Regions from separate parts of the Nocardia sp. NBC_00511 genome, predicted to be linked through region 1. Evidence: riboswitches for the same ligand, from Rfam matches in the RefSeq annotation. Region 1 holds a riboswitch; each other region holds the start of a gene.
What was found. A riboswitch is a leader RNA that binds a small molecule or an ion and turns the genes downstream of it on or off. The one in region 1 is predicted to bind magnesium.
Positions count from the first base shown of each region.

Region 2: it holds a riboswitch for magnesium, as region 1 does, so the genes downstream of both, OG300_RS09080 (hypothetical protein) here and OG300_RS10920 (MgtC/SapB family protein) in region 1, are expected to answer to the same signal.
Region 3: it holds a riboswitch for magnesium, as region 1 does, so the genes downstream of both, OG300_RS41015 (NRAMP family divalent metal transporter) here and OG300_RS10920 (MgtC/SapB family protein) in region 1, are expected to answer to the same signal.
Region 4: it holds a riboswitch for magnesium, as region 1 does, so the genes downstream of both, OG300_RS22455 (ABC transporter permease) here and OG300_RS10920 (MgtC/SapB family protein) in region 1, are expected to answer to the same signal.

Region 1 is NZ_CP107849.1:2,303,065-2,306,681, reverse strand. It holds gene OG300_RS10935 (M3 family metallopeptidase) at 1-314, opposite strand, end outside; gene OG300_RS10930 (hypothetical protein) at 454-855, shown strand; gene OG300_RS10925 (TetR/AcrR family transcriptional regulator) at 870-1,601, shown strand; M-box (ykoK) riboswitch at 1,737-1,910, shown strand; gene OG300_RS10920 (MgtC/SapB family protein) at 2,111-2,824, shown strand; gene OG300_RS10915 (ABC transporter permease) at 2,821-3,617, shown strand, end outside.
Region 2 is NZ_CP107849.1:1,922,304-1,925,920, forward strand. It holds gene OG300_RS09065 (hypothetical protein) at 1-199, shown strand, start outside; gene OG300_RS09070 (SPFH domain-containing protein) at 172-729, shown strand; gene OG300_RS09075 (DUF2231 domain-containing protein) at 953-1,441, shown strand; M-box (ykoK) riboswitch at 1,509-1,680, shown strand; gene OG300_RS09080 (hypothetical protein) at 1,981-2,670, shown strand; gene OG300_RS09085 (NADP-dependent oxidoreductase) at 2,716-3,617, opposite strand, start outside.
Region 3 is NZ_CP107849.1:8,801,823-8,805,439, forward strand. It holds gene OG300_RS41010 (hypothetical protein) at 1-559, shown strand, start outside; gene OG300_RS41015 (NRAMP family divalent metal transporter) at 601-2,367, opposite strand; M-box (ykoK) riboswitch at 2,726-2,905, opposite strand; gene OG300_RS41020 (hypothetical protein) at 3,181-3,617, shown strand, end outside.
Region 4 is NZ_CP107849.1:4,782,067-4,785,683, forward strand. It holds gene OG300_RS22435 (hypothetical protein) at 1-10, shown strand, start outside; gene OG300_RS22440 (hypothetical protein) at 373-552, shown strand; gene OG300_RS22445 (DUF3558 domain-containing protein) at 558-1,073, opposite strand; gene OG300_RS22450 (DUF3558 domain-containing protein) at 1,070-1,597, opposite strand; M-box (ykoK) riboswitch at 1,727-1,896, shown strand; gene OG300_RS22455 (ABC transporter permease) at 2,227-3,617, shown strand, end outside.

The DNA.
Region 1 (3,617 bases):
CTGAGCACCTCGAACAGTTCACGGTCGAGGGTGCGGTCGGTGGTGGCGCGTTCGATGTCCTGCAACAGTTTCTCGGCCAGCTCGCGCACCTGCGGGTCGGGGTGGACCTGCACGAACAGTCCGGCCGCGGATTCCGCACCACGCAACGCGATATCGGCGTCGTTCCACACCTCGAGCACCTCGCGGGCGTCACGCACCGCGCCGCCCCGCAGCCGCTGCAATGTCTCACGCGCACTGCGCAATCCGCTCTCCACATGGTCGGTCAGCCACTGCGGCCAGTCGGTCGCGGGCAGGGCAAGCGGGGACAGGCTCATGTCCCGACCCTATCGGCTACCGCAACCGCAATTCGGGCCTACCACTCGGGCCGGTACAAAACCGGCACCCCGGCACTCACGCAGCGATAAAATAAGCCTTTCACCTGGCACTATTTGATCTATCCAGGAGATGATCGACATGTTCGGGTCTCGGAAGTCGGCATTCGCCGCAACCACCCTCTTCGCCGCCGCGGGGGCGGCCGCACTCGTGGTCGCCGCGCCCGGCGCGTCGGCGTACGTCAGCAGCGTGACGGTCTCGAGCGGTTCGAGTATCGGCGGCGGCTACGGCACCAACTGCTCCTACACGGTCACCGTGAACGGCAGCCCCAACGAATACGTCTGGCTCTACGACAGCAATTCGGCCACCTTCAGCCCCCAGCAGTTCTCGCTCGGCACCGGCGGCACCGCCACCTCGAGCTTCACCCCCACCTCGACCGGCACCCACTATGTGCAGGCCTGGTCCTACAACGGTTCGCAGTGGGCGTTGCTGACGGTCAAGACCGGCATCAACCTCGGCAGCGCCTGCATCGTGAGCAGCTGAGCACGATCCGACCGATGCCGGTGCCACCCGCGGGCGACCGGCACCGGCCCAGCGCGGTTCGGTGGCGGTCAACGGCGGGTGCGCGTGGGGTGGTCGGTGCGGGCATTACCCTGGTTCCGGTGCAGACCGAGCAGCCGCCCTCCGAGTCCGAGCCGCGTATCTGGGGTGGGACGACCCTGACCGAGCGTCGCGAGGCGCGGCGTGGGGCGTTGTTGGAGGCGGCGCTGGATCTGATCGGGGAGTCCGGGGCCGGGGCGGTGACGATGCGGGCGGTGTGTCGGCGCGCCAATCTGACGGACCGCTATTTCTACGAATCCTTTTCCAGCCGTGACGAATTGCTCGATGTGCTGTATCGGTTGATCGCCGAGGAGTATCTGGGGCCGATGACGGCGTTCGCGGTGGCCGATGATCCGAGCCGGGATCGGGCGCTCTCGGAGTTGCTGGTGGACAAGGTGCTCGCCGATCCGCGCAAGTCGCGGTTGTTTCTGGTGGAGCCGTATTCCTCGACGGGGTTGGGGCAGACGACGATCGCGGTGATGCCGGTGTTCACCCGGCTCATCCAGGATCATCTGTTCTCCCATATCGAGGATCCGGTGCGGCGGCGGCTGGCGGCGGTGACGATGGCCAGCGGCAACGCGGGCATGTTCTCGGCGTGGCTCAATGGCACGCTGCGTGCCAGTCGCGAGGAGATCATCGATCATCTGGTGGCGATCATCGCCGCCTATCGAGGCATGTACCGCGACTGAGAGTCCGCGGGCGCGGGCCACCGCGAGTCATTATCGGATCGCGGTGGTGGTCGCGCTGAGGCGTTGACGGGTTGCTTACACCCTCGTGCTGTCGAGTTGCTCGATCGCCGCCGGGGGTGTTTACTCGCTGTCGCAAGGTGCCGTCGTTAGCTGAGGCTCCTTCACGGATACAGGCCGGCGATCCCGAACGTCGAGAGACGCCCCGGATCAGGACAGGTTTCCCCGAGCTAAGGGGATACCCCGACCGGCTCCCGCCATTGGACGGGTTTACGCCGTGAAGTGCTGAAGGTCTTACGAGGGGTGGTTACCGTACCCGGCGTTTCCTGCCGGTCCCACTCCCCTGGCGCGTGTGCTCGAGCTGGTCCTGGAGGTGGTTGCCGTGCCCGACGGATCAGACATATGCCCGTTAGCCAATCGTTCACTCGGCGACACTCCCGAATTCCGCTGCACAGCCGTGCTGTGCCTGTAGCGTCCGGTTTCGAGTGCGCCGTCTCTGCTAGGAGACCGTCATGACCACGTGGGAAATGCTGCTCCGACTCGCCACCGGTGTCGGGTTGGGTGCGGTGATCGGATTCGAGCGCCAGTTCCGGGCGCGCATGGCCGGGCTGCGCACCAACGCGCTGGTCGCGGCCGGGGCCACCTTGTTCGTGCTGCTGTCGGCGCACGGCTTCAATGGCGGTAACGCCGACCCGACTCGGGTTGCGGCACAGATCGTTTCCGGTATCGGCTTTCTGGGCGCGGGTGTGATCCTGCGCGACGGATTCAATATTCGCGGCCTCAACACCGCGGCGACCCTGTGGTGTTCGGCGGCGGTGGGTTCGCTGGCCGGATCGGGCATGTGGTCGACGGCGGTCGCGGGCACCGTGGCGGTGGTGGTGGTCAATACCGCGCTGCGCACGGTGGCGCGCACAGTCGACCGGCCGATCGCCGACGGCCCCGAAGCCCACGAGGCGCTCTACGCGTTCACCGCCGAAACCGATGATTCGCACGAGGCGCATGTGCGCGCACTGCTGGTGCAGTCGTTGACGCGCACCGATTTCCGACTGGTGTCGGTCTCGAGCCACGACACCCAGCCCGGCCGCGTACAGGTGCGCGCGGAATTGACCGGTGATCGCCGCGACGACCGGCAGATGGAGGCCGCGGTGAGCCGGCTGAGCCTCGAGCCGTCGGTGACCAGTGTCGGCTGGCGCACCGTGCCGGCGCCGGTGGAGGTCGAGCAGTGAGCACTCCGCTGCACTCGTATCCCTCACGCGGAGCACTGGATCGGCCGCGCTCACGCTGGGCGGATATCGCGGTGTTCGCCGCGGCGGCGGTGCTGATCTGGATCGTGGTGAAGATCTCGGCGGGCATGCATGTGCCCTTCGACGAGAACGCCCCTGCGGCAACGATTTCCACCGACGCCTCCGAGCTGCCGTTCTATGCGGCGCGTTCGCTGCTGCGGATGCTGCTGGCGTTGGGGTTGTCGATCGTGTTCACCTTCGTCTTCGCCACCGCGGCCGCGCGGTTGCCGCGTGCGGAGAAGGTGATGCTGCCGATCCTCGACATTCTGCAGTCGGTGCCGATCCTGGGTTTCCTGTCGGTGACGGTGACCGGGTTCATCGCGTTGTTCCCGGGCTCGTCACTGGGTTTGGAGTGCGCCTCGATCTTCGCGATCTTCACCTCGCAGGCCTGGAACATGACCTTCGCGTTCCATCACAGCCTGGTGTCGCAGCCGCGCGAACTCGATGAGGCCTCCCGCAATCTGCGCTTGTCGCGCTGGCAGCGGTTCTGGCGCGTCGATGTGCCCTCGGGGATGTTCCCGCTGGTGTGGAACGCGATGATGAGTTTCGGTGGCGGCTGGTTCTTCCTGACCGCGGCCGAGGCGATCAGCGTCAACAACCGCCAGTACGTGCTGCCGGGCATCGGGTCGTATGTGGCGACGGCGTCGGCGAATTCCGATACCGGCAAGGTATTTCTCGCGATCGTGGTGATGATCGTGATGATCATCGGTGTGAACGTGCTGTTCTGGCGGCCGAT
Region 2 (3,617 bases), 380 kb from region 1:
CGCGCAGCAGGCGGCATTGGAAGAGGATCTGCGGTCGAGCTCGGGGGGATGGTCCGACGGGAACGGCCCGTCGGGTCGCAGTGCGGTCAGCAAACGCGCCGGGCGCATCGGGCCGGTGCGCGAAGCCTCCGGGCCCGCGCCGGTCGATGTGCGGATCACCGGGTTCTGGTGGTGCCGGGCGCGATTCAAACCATCCTGATCAACGCCTACTGCATCTGTAAGGAACTGCAAGGCGTCCTGGTCCAGGGCTATGTGCAGTGGATCATCGACGACTTCGCCACCGCCTACCGCAAACTCGACTTCTCCGACGGCGAGGATCCGATGCGGCTGGTCAACGTGCAACTGCGCGAGCAGGCCGAGGCGGCGATCAAGGACAAGGTCTCCACCATGGCGGTGCGTGACGTACTCAGTGACAAGCAGCCCATCATCGAGGAGCTCACCGCCCGGCTGCGCACCGTCGCCGAGGGCAGCGACGACGCCCGCAACGATCGCGGGCTCGGGCTCAATATCGTCACCGTGCAGATCAAGGAGGCGGTGGTCTCGTCGAACACCGCAACGAAGCCGCCCGCTTCGACCGCGACGCCGTCGAGCAATTCCGCCGCACCGCCCGCGAACACGACAAGCTCGGCATCGAGAACGCCAACAGCCGCACCGCCACCAACATCCAGGCCCAACTCGTCCAATCCCTCCCCGCCATCGTCGACCACCTCCCCACCCCCACCGAACTGAAGTCCGTCCAAATCGGTGGCGACGCCACGGGATTGACCGGCATCATCACCCAGCTGACCGAAATCGTGGACGCGGTACGGCCCGCACCGCGTCAGTAGGGCTGGGGTCGGCCCTCCGAGGCGTTTCGCGCGAAGCCGTTCGACGTTCGGCAGCGATCTCAGCGCGTTCTCAGCGGATATGTGCAAGGTTGGGCCGCGTCCGGTCTGCCCAGAGAAAGTTCCCGATGTCGACGCTCAACGGCCTTCCGGCCCACATCCTGTTCGTGCACTTCATCGTGGTGCTGGCACCGTTGACCGCGGTGCTGGTGATCCTGTCCGCGCTGTGGCCCGCGGCTCGTCGCCGCCTGGTCTGGCTCAACCTCGTGCTGGCCGCCTTCGTGGCGGTTCTCACCCCGATCACCACGGATGCGGGCGAGTGGCTGGAGAAGCGGGTCGGGCGAAATCCGGACCTGCGCACCCACACTCATCTCGGTGACACGTTCATCTACTTCGCGGCCGGGTTGTTGATCGTGGCGGTGCTGATGGCGGTGGTTCACGTGTACGAATCGCGTGGGCGGGCGCTGTCGCGGGTGCTCGTGGGCGCTGTCGCGGTGCTGGCGATCGCGGCGAGTGTCGCGGCCACGGTGCAGGTGTATCGGATCGGGGAGTCCGGCTCTCGATCGGTATGGCACGGCGTGTCCGCGAAACCGGCACGCGAAGCGCCGAAGCAGTAATCGGACTTCTCGTGAATCGGAAAATTGACGAATAGGGCTTCGTAATGCAAAGCTGTGCGACGTAATTACAGCACCTCGCTAGGTGAGGCTCCTGTACGAACACAGGCCACTGATCCGACGACGTCGAGAGACGCCCAGGGTTAGGACAGGTTTCCCCGGATTAAGGGGTCACCCGAAGTGGCTTCCCGCGCAGCGGGATACGTCGTGCAGTGCCGAAGCTCTGACGAGAGAGGTGCCCGCGCGAGGCGTCTGCCTGCGCGGAATCCTCGTGTGCATCCGTGACGGCGCCCCCGTGCGCCCCGGCCGCGAGGAGGTGAGGACGACCCATGGCCCCCGGCGACAGTCCGTATCCGAGTCACTCGTTCCACTCACCCGATTGCGGGTGGAAACACGCCACACGAGCCTGACCGGAAATTCCCGTCGCGTTGATTCGCGACCCTCGACGCGTCCGCATTACCGTTGCGCGGCCGTGTAATTCGTGCTGGCCTTTTCACCCCATTCGAATTCACCGAACCCGAAATTCGAAGGTTGATTCACCGATGAGAAACTTCACCACCCTCGCCGCGATCACCGCTGTCACCCTCGGCGCACTCGTCTGCGACATCCCCGCCGCGACCGCGGCTCCCGCACCCGGCATCGACTGGACCGCGAGGACAGTCGGCAAATCCGTTGTGGTGCACACCGATCAGGGCAGCCTCTCGACCCGTGACGGCCGATTCGAGGTCCTCGACCCCACCGGCGCGGTAGCCGCCACTCTGCCCCTGGCCTACGGCATCGACGGTCAGCAGTTCCCGATTGCCGCAACCATCGACGGTAATACCGCGACCCTCACCCCGAGCGCCGACGCCGCCCTGGCCAAGCCGATCACCATGCTGCAACCGGTCGACCAGCAGGCCGATTTCGACTCCGCCCTGGCCGCGGCCGGCACCCAATTCGGCCTGGCCACCGGCGTCGGAGCCCTGATCGGCACCCTGGTCGGTGGCGTCGGCGGCTGCGTCCTGGGCGCCATCGTGCCCGCCGCACTGATGACCCCGATCTTCGTACCGGGCTGGGTCGGTGGCTGTCTCGCCGGAGCCGCTGCGGGCGCTGCCCTCGGCGCGGCCGCGGGCACCGTACTGATCGGCCTCCCCGTCGGGATCGTGAGCGCGATCCAGTTCTTCCAACGACTCAACGTCCCCGCGGCCCCCGCCGCCGCTCAGGTCTCTCCGGCGGAAGTGGCGGCGATGTGAGGGCGATCGGAATCTCGCCGCTACCGCCGAAAAGGTCGGGCCACGCTACCTCGACGGTGCGATATGTACGACAGCTTTGCCCGGCAGGCCGGTTCGCTTGCGCAGGAACGCTTCCCGCGCGTGGTCGAGGTCGTGCACCGCGCCGACCTGGGGGCGGAGGTCGCCTGCGGCGGCGAGCCGGAGGAGTTCGCGGAGCTGGTCGCGGTCGGGCTCGACGATGAAGAAGACGGCTCGGCCGTCGGCGGGAGCGATCGGGGGCGGGGCGGTGATCGAAACCAGGGTGCCGCCGGGCTTCACCACCGCGGCGGAGTGTTCGAGGAGGGGGCCGCCGATGGTGTCGAAGACCAGGTCCACCGTGCCCGCCGTGGACAGTTCGGGGTCTTCGGTGAGGTCGATGAAGCGGTCCGCGCCCAGGTCGGCGACCAGCTTCTCGGCATTCGGGCGACCTGTGGCGATGACCTGTGCGCCTGCGTGTTTCGCGAGCTGGATGATGAGAGAGCCGGTGCCGCCCGCGCCGCCGTGCACCAGGACGGACTGATCGGGTCGCAGGCTGCCGTGGATGAAAAGCCCCTGCCAGGCGGTGAGTCCGGCCAGGGGCAGGGCGGCGGCCTGGTCGGTGTCGAGGGTGTTCGGCAGCAGCGCCAGGTTGCGGGCTTCGACCGCCGTGTACTCGGCCATCGACCCGTCGCGGTGCCAGTCGGTGAGCCCGCACACCCGGTCGCCGACCTCGAATCCGGTGCTGCCGTAGCCGACTTCGGTGACGGTGCCGACGATCTCGTGTCCGGGGATCGACGGTGCGCGGTCGCGGCCCGCGCGATCGGTCCAGGTGCCGGGCCAGTCGAGTTCGTCGGGCACGAAGCTGGCCGCCTCGACCCGAACGAGCACGTCGCCGGTCGCGAGCCGGGGGAGAGGCGCGTCTTCGACGACCAACAGCTCGGGGCCGCCGC
Region 3 (3,617 bases), 2.4 Mb from region 1:
TGTCAGCGGCGACGTCATCGAGAACTACAACCTCAGCAGCGGAGGCGCCCACCAGTCGCTCACCCTGGAGAACGTCCGTGCCCACCACTCCGAATTTCCCGGCGCGATCCTGAACGGCCTGGTCCCGGCCAATCTCGGAACCTGCGTGGTGACAACCAATTTCGGCCGCACCGCGCAGACGAACCTGACCATCGCCGACTCCGACCTCGGTGACTGCAGCGCCGACGGCATCGGCCTGATCGCCTACACCCCGGCCGGATCCGAACCCAGCACCGCGCAGCTCACCTTCGACATCCACGACACCGTGGTCAACGGCGCTGCGGCCCAAGGCATCAGCGTCACCAATGTCGGTGACACCGCCGTCCTGCACGGCTCCATCACCCGCACCACCGTCGCCGCGACCCAGCAGGAACTCCTGCGAGCCACCAGTAGCGGCGGCCGGATCGGCAGCGCCACAATGGATCTCGACCAGCTCACACTGGACGGCAGGCCCGTCGACTGCCGGGCCGCCGCCACCTACGCGGGTGTGAATCTCGCCGACATCCCGCCCACCTGCTGAGCCGGTCACCCGAACTCGGCTCAGCCGGAAGGTGATTCGGCTCAGCCGATCGCCATGGCGATCTTGACCGCCACCAGGATCACCGCGACCAGCAGGTAGCCCCGCAGGGCGAGCATGCCGGTCGTGCGGGCGGGGGAGAAGGTGGGACGGGGGAGGGTGGCGAGCGCGGGGGTGCGCCAGGTGTCGCGGTCGGCCTGGATGATGGCCTTGCGCTCGGCCCGGGTCAGTGAGGTGGCGTTGAGCTCCTCGACCTGATCGGGATCGAGGTTGCCGAACTCCTGCGCGGTGCGCTCGACGGCGCGGCGGCGGCCGCGCTGCCAGGCGATCAGCATGCCCACCCCGCCCAGCAGGCCGACCAGCACGCCGCCGCCGAAGCTGTATTCCAGTGTGCGAGTGGTGAGTTCGGGGAAGAAGGTGGCCGCCGTCAACGCCAGCGACAGCAGCACCAGCGACCACACGATGACGCCGGCGACGATGTTCTGCCGCACCGTGTTCACCCACGGACCGAGCACCGCCCGGTCGTTGCACAGCAGCACCAGGAAGACGGTGGCCGACGGCAGCAGCACCCCGGCCAGCGCCTGCACGCCCTGGGTGAGCAGACCCAGTACGTGGTCGGGGCTGAACGACACCGCCGCGGCCAGCGCCAGCAGCGCGGCGTAACCGGCGTAGAAGGCGGGCGCCTCACTGATCTTCCAGTGCAGCGAATGCCGCTTGCCCAGAGTGTCGCCGAGCGCGTAGGTGGTGGCCAGCCCGACCGCGTTCGCGCCGATCAGCGAGGCGTCGAACAGCAGGATCGCGAACAGCGCGCCCACCGTCGGACCCGCGTGATCGTGCAGCGCCCGCGCCACCGCACCGGCATCGGCGAAGTTCCCGGCCGCGTCGGTCCCGGCCAGCCCGAAGGCGGCGGCCGCCATGATCGCGATCGCGCCCACCATCACCACCACGATCCCGATCCACAGATCGATGCGCTCGTAGCGGATCCAGCGCGGGGTGATGCGCTTGTCGACGATGTTGGACTGCTGGAAGAACAGCTGCCACGGCGCGACCGTGGTGCCCACGATGGCGACGATGAGCAGCAGCAGCGTCGAGTTCAGCCCGCCCGGGAACGACGGCAGGAATCCGTGCGCCACCTGAGAAGCCTTGGGGTGCACCAGGAATGCCAGCGGGAACATGATGACGTTGACCGCGATCAAGCCGAACAGCAAACGCTCCCAGCGCCGGAACGAGCCGCCCGCCACCATGGCGAACAGCAGCACCGCGGCCAGCGGCACCGACACCCACTTGGGCAGCCCGAAGTAGTTCAGCGCCATCGAGACGCCGATGAACTCGGTGACGATGGTCAGCGCGTTCACCACGAACAGATCGCCGACACTGAAAGCGCCCCAGAACTTTCCGAAGCGATCGAAGATCAGCCGCGCGTGCCCGACCCCGGCCACCGCGCCCAGCCGCACCACCATCTCCTGGTTCACGTACAGCACCGGGATCAGCAGCACCAGCGTCCAGACCAGGGCCATGCCGTAGTTCTGCCCGGCCTGCGCGTAGGTGGCGATGCCACCCGCGTCGTTGTCGCCGACCATCACGATCAGGCCGGGGCCCATGATCGCCAGCAGCATGCGCAAACGCTGCTTGCGGGAACGACCTTCGAGGGTGTCGTGGCGGCCGATGCTGCCCAGCGCGCCGACGATATCGCCGACGTGCGCGCTGTCCATGACGGCGCCGGTGGGCTCGGAGGGGGCGGTCACGGCGGGGGTGACCGCGGCGGGAACGGTTGCGGTGCGGCGGCTGGCGCCGTTCGCGAAGAAGGCCATGGCGCTTCTCTCGCTTTCATCATCAGGTGCGCGGGCGTGCGGAAAGCGCCCGGCGGCAACCGATTTCGGGCGCGACACGACCGGCCCGGGGCACGCGGGAACCACTCGATCGGTGCGAGAACACCGGTGGGGGGTGCGGCGTGGAACGGGTCAGGCGGCGACCGGAAGACGGCGGGCCGGGGACGTCGGGGCAGGGAACTCCGGTTTCGGATACGGACTATCGCCGGAACTCATTGTTCGTCCCTCACCTCCTTGCCGCCGTGACGTTCGGGGACGTCGCCTGTGTCCTCGTGACGAAGACCTGCTGTCCGACCACGCGCGGCAAGAGGGAAACGCGGCCACGCCGCGACGGCGTAGCCTCGCACCCCTCTCGTCAGAGCTTCGGCACTGCACGACGTATCCGGGGGCTCGCGGCCCGGGGAAGCCACTTCGGATCACCCCTTAATCCGGGGTGATCTGTCCTAACCCTGGGCGTCTCTCGACGTCGTCGGATCAGTGGCCTGTGTTCGTACAGGAGCCTCGCCTAGCGAGGTGCTGACTCGGGCAATGGTGAGCCTGCCCTACGGATAAGTCAAATCCAAGCCGGTCGGTTCCTTGTAATCCCTTGTGCCGCAAGCGGGTTCCGACTACCAGCCGGTCATCTGCCCATATTGATGTCCGTTTTGCGAGGAACCGGGCGCTCATATGTGCAACGAGTCACTAAAGGACATTCGTCCATTGCTCAGGGCCTGAGAACGAACTTAGAGTTTGCTTGTCAATTGCTGAACCTGCACGTGTTCCAATTACGCAGGACGATTATTTGAGGTGAATCACATGCGCGTCAAGGGTCTTGCTGCGATCACGGCGATGGTCGCCGCAGTTACTGTCGTCACTACCGGGGCTGTAAATGCCCAGCCTGCAACCGGTGATGTGGGTGCAATCCACTACACCGCGTCGGCCACCGATCAGGCCGCGACCATTACCACCGATATCGGTTCCATGGCTGTCGACAATGGTGTCTTCACCATCAAAGCCCCCGATGGAAACGTGGTTGCTGGAACCCAGCTCAATTTCCGTGTAGACGATTTCGTCTTCCCCATCTCCGCCGCGATCCGCGACAACACCGCGACGCTCACCCCGCTGTTCGACATGTCGCACGCGTCGTACCAGCCCGTCGCCCTGCCCTTCGAGGACACCGCCCCCTGGAAGACCCCGTACGACCGTGAGCAGGCGGCCTGGAACCGGATGAAGGACACCATCGCCATCGGCGC
Region 4 (3,617 bases), 2.5 Mb from region 1:
GGAACACTAGGCCACGTTCCGGCCGTTGGGGCGGTGCGCCGCCAGTTTTTACGCCCGGTGTGATCTACGGGCGGAATGCGTAAATACCCGTGCGGCGCCTTGACTCGGGACGAGCCCCCGGGCCACTGTGGTCTGGCAGCACGAACAGCGACGTCCACGTGCGTCCCGGCGGCGAGGAGGTGAGAAACGACCATGACATCCGATGACAGTCCGTATCCGAGTCCGGATCACCAGTCGATTCCATTCACCGCTCGCTGCGGCACCGTGCACGCCTGAGATCCCCGCACCCTCTTCGACCCGCACCACTGCGTGCGGGCCTTCGGTGCGCACGGAAAACGGTGCGGCAGCCTGCATTCCGTCAAGGAGGCCATCATGGCAGTCATCGCTTTCCCGACCCGCGACACCACCACCGCCCTGACCGTCGGAGCGTTCTTCCGACGCTGGCGCGGTCGGGCGCGACTTACCGATCAGGAGCGCGTCAACATGCGCGCCGCCCGTCCCCGCACCGCGATCTACAACGCGTCGCTGGGCGGGCACCCCTACCACTGGTGACCGATCTAGACCCCGTCGACCGACAGCGTGGCCTGCATCAGCGTCATGGCCGCCGCGCACGGATCCGGTTGTGCCGCATGGTCTCGGTTCTGCACCCACCAGGTGACGGTGCCGGTATCGGCCACCGTCACCGCGCAGGTATCCGGGTTCGCCGGGTCGCGCCAGTACATGCCGCCGTAGTGCTTCACCACGATGCGCTCGATCTGGTATCCGGTCTGCGCGGCGATCTCGGTCTCCCGGGACAGGGTGTCGTCGCGCAACCAGGCGTAGGTGATGTCGACCGGGCCGCCACCGGCATTGGTGGCGGTCCAGTCGCAGATGGTGGGGTTGCGCTGCTGGTGCAGCCCCGTCACGGTGATCGAGCTCGCCAGCTTCTGATCGTCGAGGGGGCCGCAGCCCGCCAGGAAGTTGGGATCGTCGGCGGGGCGCACCTGGTCGCCGGAACCACCGTGCGAGCAGCCCGCCAGACTCGCGATGGTCAACGCCGCCAGCGTGATTCGCGACCACCCTCGCCGGTTCATCCCTGTCCCGCCTTCGTCAACGTGCTCGTGGCGAGCTGTTCCAGGGCCTTACACGGTTGCGGCCGTGCGGAATCCGCGGCGGCGGTCAAGCTCCAGTCGACGAAGTCGGTGTCACCGAAGGCCACGGCCACCTCGCACGAGTTGTCGGTGTGCCATTCGATGCCCGCGTCGCCCGCGACCTGCACGGTGGCGGGGGTGCCGGTGGTGATCTCGGTGCGCCGCGCCTGCAGGGGGCTGCCCCGGAACCACTGGAACACCACGGCGTAGTCGCCGCCGGCGGCGGGCTGCCAGGCGCAGCTCATCGGATTGACCGCGATCCGGTGCAGTCCGGTCAGACCCGTGTCCTGCGCGACCTCCGCATCGGTGACGCCGCCGCACAGACCGACGGTGTTGGCCGACGGCGACACCACCGCGGGCACGACCGAGGTGGTCGTCGGCGCGGCCGACGGCGACGACCCGCCGCAGCCGGCGACCATCACCCCGATCAGGGCGATACCCACCGCCGCAGCTCCTGCTCTCACCACGCCGACCAGCGTAGGCGACACACCCGCCCGGTGCGATCGACCGGACTGCGGTCGGTTGCTGTGACATATCGCTCCACCACTGTGAATACGCGATCTTTGACTTATGCACAGCATTTCACTAGGTTCGATATCGCACCTCGATAGGCGAGGCTCCTGTATGAACACAGGCCACTGATCTGACGACGTCGAGAGACGCCCAAGGTTAGGACAGATTTCTCCGGATTAAGGGGTTATCCGAAGTGGCTTTCCGACGCGGAACACGTCGTACAGTGCCGAAGCTCTGACGAGAGGGGTGTCCGTCCCTACCCGAGTGTTCCGGGCGACCTCCCCCACGTGCGCTGACCCATCGCGCCGACCAGGAAGGAGGCCGAGCACCATGACGACATCCGACGACGATCCCGGATCTACCGGCGGGCCGGTCCCTCCCGGATCGGGCCGCTGACCCTCCCGTTCCACAATTGCTGAATTCACGGTGCCCATTCGGCGCACCGCATATTCGTGTGCGCAATTCCGCGAATGAATTCGGATATCCACCGATCTCATGACCCGTCCGCACGATCGTGCCCGGCGGTATTCGATGCTGCCCGCATATCCCCGCGCGGCGGCGGTATTCACGAGAGAACTTCCCGATGACCCTCGAACTCGCAATTCCGAATCGTCCCGGCACGACGCCGCGGGCACCCCGGGCACACGGGCGGCTGCGCACGGTCGACTACCTGATCGTGGCCGCCGCGGTGCTGCTGATCCTGGTGGTGCTCAGGCTCTTTCGCGACATGTCCGTCCCCTGGACGCCCGACGCGGCCGTCGGCTCGGTCTCCACCGACGCGGCCGAACTGCCCTACTACGCGGCCCGCACCACCCTGCGCATGTTCATCGGCCTGGTCGCCTCCATCCTGTTCAGCCTGGTCGTCGGCCAGTGGGCGGCACGCTCCCGGCGGGCGGAGAAGGTGCTGGTCCCGATGGTGGACGTGCTGCAGTCGGTGCCGGTGCTGGCCCTGGTCTCCATCACGGTGACCGCGTTCGTGGCCCTGTTCCGCGGCTCCTACCTGGGCGCGGAGGCGGCGTGCAGCTTCGCCATCTTCACCGCCATGGCCTGGAACATGACCTTCGCCTACTACCAGGCGCTGCGCACGGTGCCGCGCGAACTCGACGAGGCCGCCCGCATGATGCGGCTGACCCGCTGGCAGCGCCTGTGGCAGTTGGAGATTCCGGCCGCCATGGTGCCGATGATCTGGAACGGAATGATGAGCTTCGGCGGCGCGTGGTTCATGCTCGCGGCCTCCGAGGTGATCACGGTGTCGGGCCGGGACGAGGCGCTGCCCGGCATGGGCAGCTTCATCGCGGCCGCCACCTCGCAGGCGCAGGTCGGCACGCTGATGCTCGGCGCGCTCGTCATGGTGATCACCATCGTGCTGGTGAACGTGCTGTTCTGGCGGCCGCTGACGGCCTGGGCCGAGCGGTTCCGGGTGGAGAACACCGAAAGCGCTTCGGCACCAAGGAGTCTCGTCCTGGACCTGCTGCGTCGCAGCACGGTGCCGGGTCGGCTCGCCCGCATGCTCCGGCCGGTCGGTGAGGGGATCGACCGCGGGATGCGGGTGTTCGGGCGCAGCACCCGCTCCGCCTACGACGACCGCACCGGCAGCCGAGCCGGGGACGTGCTGTTCTTCGGACTGCTGTTCGCGGTGCTGGCCTGGGGCACCTGGACGCTGGCCGCCTACTTCGAAAGGACCGTGGGCCTGGCCGAATTCGGGCCGACCGCGCTGCTGGGCCTGGCCAGCCTGTCCCGCGTGATGGTGCTGCTGGTGGTGTCCACCCTGGTGTGGGTGCCGGTCGGGGTGTGGATCGGCATGAATCCGCGGATCTGCCGCTTCGCGCAGCCGGTGGTGCAGGTGCTGGTGAGCTTCCCGGCGCAGTTCCTGTTCATCTTCGTGATCGCGGCGCTCACCTACACGGGCATCTCGCTGAACTTCGGCGGCATCGTGCTGATGGCGCTGGGCGCGCAGTGGTACGTGCTGTTCAA